2 regions of the Lysinibacillus sp. GW247-5R2A genome follow, and region 2 is predicted to be linked to the other one. Evidence: riboswitches for the same ligand, from Rfam matches in the RefSeq annotation. Region 2 holds a riboswitch; the other holds the start of a gene.
The links. Region 2 has a riboswitch for cobalamin ahead of cobT (nicotinate-nucleotide--dimethylbenzimidazole phosphoribosyltransferase). Riboswitches for the same ligand answer to the same signal wherever they lie in the genome.

Region 1: another riboswitch for cobalamin. It lies ahead of metE (5-methyltetrahydropteroyltriglutamate--homocysteine S-methyltransferase); the one in region 2 lies ahead of cobT (nicotinate-nucleotide--dimethylbenzimidazole phosphoribosyltransferase).

Annotation. Positions count from the first base shown of each region.
Region 1 covers NZ_JBWKZL010000002.1:168,141-172,547, forward strand. Annotated here, with positions in the region: gene metE (5-methyltetrahydropteroyltriglutamate--homocysteine S-methyltransferase) at 68-2,365, opposite strand; cobalamin riboswitch at 2,646-2,824, opposite strand; gene AC07YC_RS04470 (aminoglycoside phosphotransferase family protein) at 2,982-3,857, opposite strand; gene AC07YC_RS04475 (DUF4177 domain-containing protein) at 4,211-4,399, shown strand.
Region 2 covers NZ_JBWKZL010000001.1:431,531-435,937, forward strand. Annotated here, with positions in the region: gene AC07YC_RS02145 (methionine gamma-lyase family protein) at 1-308, opposite strand, end outside; gene AC07YC_RS02150 (trimeric intracellular cation channel family protein) at 652-1,257, shown strand; gene cobT (nicotinate-nucleotide--dimethylbenzimidazole phosphoribosyltransferase) at 1,324-2,379, opposite strand; cobalamin riboswitch at 2,474-2,649, opposite strand; gene AC07YC_RS02160 (DMT family transporter) at 2,710-3,564, opposite strand; gene AC07YC_RS02165 (hypothetical protein) at 3,842-4,237, shown strand; gene AC07YC_RS02170 (rhodanese-like domain-containing protein) at 4,287-4,407, opposite strand, start outside.

The DNA of each region.
Region 1 (4,407 bases), on a different contig from region 2:
CCTCCATACAAAAAGACCAGGTAGATAACCTGATCTTTCTTTAACTCCTTTTATTTTATTATTTTCGTTATCTTGATATAGATTCCTTCACTTCCTGACGTAATATTTTAGTAGCAGCTACCATATTAGCTAAAGCCGCGATTGTTTCTGGCTCTTTCCTTGTTTTTAAGCCACAGTCAGGATTAACCCAAAATTGATGTTTGTCTAGAACTTGTAAACTATCTTTCATAATGGTTAACATTTCGCCTTCACTCGGCACACGTGGGCTATGAATATCGTAAACACCTAATCCGATTCCTTTTGTATAAGGATTTACTTGAAGGGAAGAAATTAGCTCTCCATGGCTACGAGATGTTTCAATGGAAATCACATCTGCATCTAGCGCGCTAATGGGTTCTAAGAAATCGTTAAATTCGCAATAACACATATGTGTATGAATTTGTGTTTCATCCTTAACACTCGATGTAGCAAGCTTGAAGGCATTGACCGCCCAATCTAAGTAAGCCCCCCATTCTTCTTTACGAAGAGGTAACCCTTCTCGAAGTGCTGGTTCATCCACTTGAATAATGGAGATGCCTGCCGCTTCAAGTGCTTCCACTTCCTTGCGAAGTGCTAATGCAATTTGATAAGCGACATCTTTCCGAGAAATATCATCACGTACAAAGGACCAATTTAAAATGGTCACTGGTCCCGTCAGCATCCCTTTGACAAAGCGCTTCGTTAAGCTTTGAGCATACGCAGACTCTTTCACGGTAATGGCTGAAGACCATGCAACATCTCCATAAATTATCGGAGGCTTCACACAGCGAGAGCCATATGAAACGACCCATGCTTTTTCAGTAAAGGCAAAGCCCGTCAATTTCTCACCGAAATATTCGACCATATCTGTCCGCTCAAATTCTCCATGAACTAGTACGTCCATATCAAGATCCTCCTGCAAGTGAATCCAGCGCTTTGTTTCCAGTTCAATAAATGCTTCATAGTCATCATTCGACAATTGCTTCTTTCGCCAAGCATTACGATTTCTCTTCACCTCATCAGATTGAGGAAAGCTGCCGATTGTCGTTGTTGGGAATAGTGGCAGACCTAACGCCTGCTGCTGTATTTTTTGACGTTGACTAAAATCACTATGTCGCTCAAAATCCTTTGTTGATACGGATTGAGAGGCTTGCTGGATCATTTTATTTTGACGAATCGAATGATTTTTTAGTGCTTCAATGGCCTTCATACTTGCTGAGAAATTATGACGTAGCGTTCCGTCTTGATTTTTTCTATATTTAGTGAGCTCCATAATCTCTTCCATTTTTTCATCAGCAAACGCCAGTGCTTGTTTGAGAACAGGGTCCAGCTTCTTTTCAAGTGAAGTAGATATTGGTACATGTTGAAGGCTACTTGAAGGTTGAATCCACAATTCCTTCGCATCGCTAAGCTTTTCAATAGCTTGAATCGTGGCGTTAGCCTCCGCTAGGTTCGTACGCCATATATCACGACCATTAACAATACCTATAGCTAAAACTTTATCCTGAGGGAAACCAAATTGTCGAAGTGACTCCATATTCCCTTTATAGCCATGTACAAAATCTAAACCAAACCCTTCGACAGGCAAAGTAATCAATGTTTCATAGGAGCATAATGCTTCAAAATATGTTTGTAGCATTATTTTTGCTGCTGGAACAGTTGTCGCTAACTGAGCATAGATTTCCTGTACTAGCTTCCGTTCTGCTGAGTCAAGTGTCGTCACTAAAGAAGGCTCTTCTAATTGAATCCACTGAGCTCCTGCATCTACTAATTCTTGAATAATCTGAGCATAGAGAGGTAATAGCGCTACTAAATATTCAACCTGCGTTAATTTATTGTAGCCCTTAGTTAGCTTATAAAATGTATAGGGGCCAATAAGTGTCGGCTTCGCAATAATACCGAACGCTTCTTTTGCCTCTATAAAGTCGGCCAATACCTTATTTTCTGTTAGTTGCAACAGTTGCCCTTCATATTCAGGAACAATGTAGTGATAGTTGGTATTAAACCATTTGGTCATTTCACTAGCTACTGCTGAAGGATTACCTCTCGCTACACTATAGTAGGTATGTAAATCTACCCTTCCACCTTGCCAGTTAAAGCGCTTGGGTACTAAGCCAAACATTAAGGCTGTATCCAACATTCTATCGTACAATGTGAAATCTCCCACTGTCACTATATCGATGCCAGATTGTAGCTGCTTTTCAATCCGAGATAACCGAATACTTTTTAGGGTTGCCTGAAAATCCTCTTCCATTTGTTCTTGACGCCAAAATGCTTCTAACGCCTTCTTCCATTCACGATCATCTCCGATATATGGATAGCCAATGAGTGTACTAGTATAAGTCATATTTAATCTCCCCTTCATCAATAAGTTTATGGTTACTGGCTCTTACAAATTTGTGTCATCCCATGCTAGATTCAGTGGCTCTATATGAAAACCAGTGGATTTTGCTTTGGAATACAGAATAGTAGCATGAAAAAAAGCCATTCCCCTTCTCGGAAAATGGCTGCTTGGTAAAATTATTAAGACAAAAACAATACGAAAAAGTAGAATTTTCGCAAAATCTTTTGTTATCGCACAGTGCCTTTTTGGTCACTATTCACCACCTATTTCCACGTAGGTATTTGGTGTGTACTAGAAATTGGCAGGTCTCCTGGCTTCTCATCAACACGCCTCACAGCCTTCCCGGTTTCCCAGTGGCCTTTGTGATTTGCTCCGAATTACAGTTGCGGGACAGCGTCGGATTTGCACCGACTTCCCTTTTAAGCCAGACTTTCATCTGGCACCATTTCTTACACTCTATTCAGTTATGCCCCTACTATACCATATATTTCAGAATAGTAGAAATTGTTTTTACATAAAAATTTATCTATTTACTCTGTTTTAAATTGCCAACAATTTGGATCTTAGTGAAAATGCCTTATATTAATTGAACTAATTCCACATTAATTGTGCAAGCGAACTATTTATAATCTTTAATTCCAGCTTCAAAAGCCTGTCTATCTCCATTTTCAATCCCGTGCAATGCTTCTTGTAAAGCAAATGTACTTTTATAAAATTTAACTCGTTCAGATATTTCATGACCATTAGGGTATAGGTTAATACACATATCAAAAAAATCCTCACCATAGCTAGAAAGTATTCCAGCAAAGTCATACGCTGGATCTCCTAAACCCGACCCACCAAAGTCTATTATCCCAGAAATCATCCTTGTTTCTGGATCCCACAAAATGTTAGATGCTCCGAAATCTCCGTGTATAAGTGTTATATCTAAATTGGAGAATGCCTTCCCATTTAAAAACGTTTCAAAAGATTGTGAGATTTCCTGTTGAGCGTCTTTTCTCATAAAAGGAAATAATTTATTTTGAATCTTATTATACAAGTTATACATCTCTTCATGAGGATTACGAACCTTTAGTTTCAAATCTCGACTTGCTTTTTCTCCTGATATAGAATGAAGTTCTACAAGAAAAGAAACAAGTTGCTTTGCCAACCCTTTAACTAAATCAACACGCTTCACACCTATTAAACTTTCCTTCCACAAAGGAACACCATCTATTAGATGATATCCGGTGAAGACTTTACCTGGTTCTAACTCTTCAAAAGATTGATAAATTGGATTCGGAATAGGAGTTGAAATGGTACCTTTAATGTATTTTAAAATTTCCGTCTCTCTTTTTAATTGATTGATTCCAATTTTATATTTTGGAAACCTAAATACCAAAGATTTGTTTACAATAAACACATCATTATTCTGTCCAATTTCATTAGGATAAATGTCTTCAATGGAAAGGTCCGAATAAAGCGATTGAATGTTTTCAATAAAGTTATTAATCATTAGTAATATTCCTTTCAGTCTCTTTCTAGCTTTTTGATACGTAAACTCTTGTTGAACTATCTGTTCCTTTAGTTTAAAAACAATTCTTCACAAACTCAACTATACTTTAACAAAAAAATCCAAATCACTTAACAAGATGCTCCACAATCTGGCCATTGCCATGAATATAGACGCTTTCCTTATTACGAAAAGCGCCTGATTGTTGAATAAACAGTGATGAGTTTATCTCCAACTCAATATTCAAAACTCAATATTGGCTTTGGTCGTTTATTCCAATTAAAAATCTAATTATGAAACTATCTTCTACTTTCTTCGTAAATTAATTAAGTCAACTATTTCTAGAGGTGATCATAATGTACGAATACCATTTCGTTAAAGTGGAACTAAATGCTTGGGGTAGTAAACCAAAAGAAGATTATCAAAATATAATTCACCAATACGCATCTGAAGGATGGAGATTTGTTCAAATTTTTGCTCCTTCAACTAAAGGATATGGTTCCGCAGCTTATTTTGAATTAATTTTTGAGAGACCCCTTAATTAGATGTGAGG
Region 2 (4,407 bases):
ACACCGAATAGACTAAGCGTAATTGCATGTGTCCCTGAAATTATTTGCGGTCGAACAATGGCAGCTTCTGCTCCAAACACCTCTGCATAGACACGCTCTAAATTATCGCGTCCCTCATCGTCATAGCCGTAGCCATTGGATGGGTGTAAATGATAATCACTAACTTGATGTTTTCGAAATGCCGCTAGCACTTTTTGCTGGTTGTAAAACGCCATCTCTTCCACCTGAGCATGAAAAGGTCTCACTCTCTCTTCTATTGTTGCCGCTAAAGATAGCGTCGATGCTGATAAATTAGATGTAAACGTCATTCTTTTCTTCTCCATTTCACAATTGTCATGCATATATTCCGTAAACTTGATTCCATATCTAAATGAACCTCGATATTCCTAGAATTCCCTCATCGTCTACTTGTAATGAACGCTTATGACAGATGTTTTTCTTTATTTCATTAACATCTTATCAATTTGTATAGGTCCCTGTAAAACTTGCCTATTGTTTCTCAGCGAAATTTACGCTAAGCTAATGTGCGGACTTATTTCAAGAAGAGTATTTAATGATGAATTTTGGCTATTAAATTCATAGATTTTGTTACTTACAGGATCTTTCTGCTTTAGGAATGAGATTCATTTATTTATAGAAGGGGTGAAAGGGATGGCTTGGGAAGTTTTTAGTATTATTGGTACAATTGCCTTTGCTATTTCTGGGGCAATTATTGCAATGGAAGAGGAATACGATTTATTCGGTGTTTATATACTCGGTATCGTCACTGCTTTTGGCGGAGGGGCTATTCGAAATTTACTTATCGGGCTACCTGTCACGACATTATGGGGACAGGATATGATGTTTCAAATTGCACTTGCTGCCATTACCATATTTTTTATTTTTCCTCATCATTTGATTCAACACTGGCATCGTTGGGGCAATTTTACAGATGCAATTGGCTTATCAGCATTTGCTATTCAAGGCGCACTCTACGCCGTAAAGCTAAATATGCCGATTAGCGCTGTCATTGTTGCTGCGGTCTTAACTGGGTCAGGTGGTGGTATCGTGCGTGATTTATTAGCTCGACGAAAACCACTTGTTCTTCGTGACGAAGTCTATGGTGTTTGGGCTGCTCTCGCAGGGCTCGTTATTGGATTTGAAGTTTTTACAGGAGATATCTTCCTTTATATTTTATTTGCGGTAATAACAGCCTTACGTATTCTTTCCTATATGATGAAATGGCGTTTACCTTTGCGAAGGTTGAATCGGGCATAGAGTCTATCATTGTTTATATAAGCGCAAATGGTTTCTTAACTATTTGCGCTTATTTTTTTTCAGTAACTATTTAGCCAAAAGATTCATTGCTTCTTCCAGCGTCACCATATTTTTCATCATTGAGCAAGCAGCATCTAATAGAGGAAAGGCTAAGGCTGCACCGGAACCTTCTCCTAGCCGCATATTCATGTGCAGCATGGGCTCTACTCCTAGTAATTCAGCAGCAATTTTAGCCCCTGGCTCCTCCGATGCATGAGACGGTATAATAAAGTCCTTTACTTTCGGTTCAATGTGATAAGCAATAAGTGCAGCAATAGTTGAAATAAATCCATCAATCACAACAGGTTTTCGGTGACTTGCGGCTGCAAGGATTATACCAGCCATAGCTCCAATCTCTAGCCCTCCAACTTTAGCTAGAACATCAATAATATCGTTAGGATTGGGTTTGTTGAGCGTAATTGCTTTTTCAATGACCGCTGCTTTATGAGCAATTCCTCCTTGACCAACGCCTGCTCCAAACCCTGTTATTTCAATTGGGTCATAGCCAGTCAAAACAGCTAAAATCGCAGTACTTGGCGTTGTATTACCAATGCCCATCTCACCTGTTCCAAGTAGATTGGCTCCTTTTATGATTTCATCTGTTGCCACACGAATCCCCACTTCAATAGATTGAATGGCCTCCTCTCTAGACATAGCAGGGCCTTGTGCCATGTTATCTGTACCATATTTTACTTTTTGAACGATTACGCCCGCATTGAGTGGAAGATCATCCCTTACGCCAACATCTACCGTTACAACCTTCGTATTCGTCACACTTGCAATCGCACAAACACCTGTACCTCCTTTTGGAAAATTTAATGTTTGAAATAAAGTAACATCTTGTGGGTTCGTCGTCACACCTTCCTTACAAACTCCATGATCTGCTGCACAGACAATCATCACCTTTTGATCAATCACCGGATATAATTGTCCTGTAATCCCAGAAAGTTGCACAGCAATGGACTCTAATTTACCTAGGCTACCTGGCGGCTTACAAAGAATATCTATTCGCTTCCTTGCTTGCTCCCTACTATTTTTATTAGCGCCTTGAATGTTTTGAATTGTGTCATGTAATAATTGCATTGTCATTTCTCCTCTCGTTCTTCATGAAGACAAAATAAAAAGCCTGTAGTTTATTGTCATGACAAATAAACTACAGACTTTTCCATCATCTATATCCTCTTCAAGCAAATAGGCAGGTCTCCTGGCTTAAGTTCAACATTTCATAGTACCTTCCCAGCAATGAGCTAGTGGTTTTCACTATTAAACTCCCTTTTACAGTGGCGGGTCCGCTAAAGCTTTTCACTTTATTCCCTATTCTCCCTTAATGGGCACCTAATGCTTATATTAAACTATTTTTAATCTACGACAGTATATTTCTTCTGTCAATATTTGAATGTGATACTTGTATGTCTATTCTTTTTCTAGCTCACTTAGCAATGTTGACCCTAATAATAGGACCGCTCCTATTATTTGTAGAAGCGTCATTTTTTCTCCAATAATCATCGTTGAAATAACTAATGATGTCAGTGGATCTATATAGCTAAGAATGGCTATACTTTGCCCTTTCAGCTTTGACATGCCCCAAAAGAACAATAAAAATCCTACCCCTGCATGGACAATACCTAATGTCATTAATAATAGGACTGACTTAACACTGAGTGTCATAACCTGAAACTCTGTTGTTCCAAGTATATAAAAACAAAGGAAAAAAGCTGCTAAAGATAGTTGAATAATTGTATTTTCCGGTTCTTTTAAGCCACATATACATTTATTTGTAAATGTTAGAGCTGTATAAAAGCATGCAGCGATAAGACCGTAGACAATGCCCATAAAATGTTTACTGTCTCCCATGCCTTGACTTTGGACAATCAAAAATAGCCCGATAATGGCCACACAGACATACAGAATTTTTCTGCCAACTAGCTTCTCCCTTAAGATCATTGGAGATAAACAGATAACTAGTACTGGTGCAAAATAATAACTGAGTGCAGCATTAGCAATTGTTGTTTCTTTATAAGCCTGAAATAAGAAAATCCAATTCCCACATAAGGCACCACTAGAAAGAATTAATTTCCACTTATTTTTGAGAATACTTATTTTCGTTAAACTTTCCTTTTTATAAATAAAAATCACTATCAAAAAACAAGCACCAATTAAGCTCATCCAAAAAGCGATTTCACTTGAAGACAAAGGGATATACTTGGCAAAAACACCAACTGCGCCAAAAATAATCATGGATAATACAAACGCTAATTTTCCGCTCATTACAATTCCTACTTTCTACGTATAAGTATTAACCTACACAGTAGAATCTAGTGAAAATGAGCAAACTGTTATTGTATGCCTTAACAGTAGATTCTACTGAAAAGACATTGTTGGGGGTGCTATTGAACGAAACATACAAAATCCCTCCTTCATCGATATAATTGTAACATATTTCTGAAAATTATAGAGTACGATTTATAGATAAAGGGAAAAGGGAAAAGGAAACGCAAATTACTTCATAGGTAAGAACAAAATTTTCTTTTAAGGAGGAGTTAGAATGAATGCAAGAGAATTAAGAAACGCTATTGCAGAGACTTGTGAAAATTATGATAGTCATTACGCTCAGTTAGTGAAACCGATTAATCAGTTATTAATGAATGTTGATGCTTCCATCAGTGAGGAAACAGCGTATGTCATTATGGAAAATTTGAAATTATTTTATAGTGGAGATAAATACATGGCGGAATGTCATTTCGATGAGAGTGAAAATTTCTTAAAGGATGGCATTGAGCTTTTACAAAAGGGAGATCTTGCGAATGGCGCTTTACAAATATACGGTGCTGGTTTAAATTTTGCCAGCTATGCCTCAAAGGTTCGCGGCCAAAAAAATGTGAACCCGTACATGAACTTTGAAAAAAACTTTAGCCTCATCATGGACTCACTCCAAAAATAAGCATATGAAAAAAGAAAGAGTATACGCTCTTTCTTTTTTCATTATGTCATTATTTAAATTCTAATTCGCCATCATAAGCTAACATGCCGCCTTCAAGGTTTGTTACATCAAATCCTTGTGCCTCTAAATAAGAACAAGCATTAGCTGAACGGCCACCAGCCTTACAAACG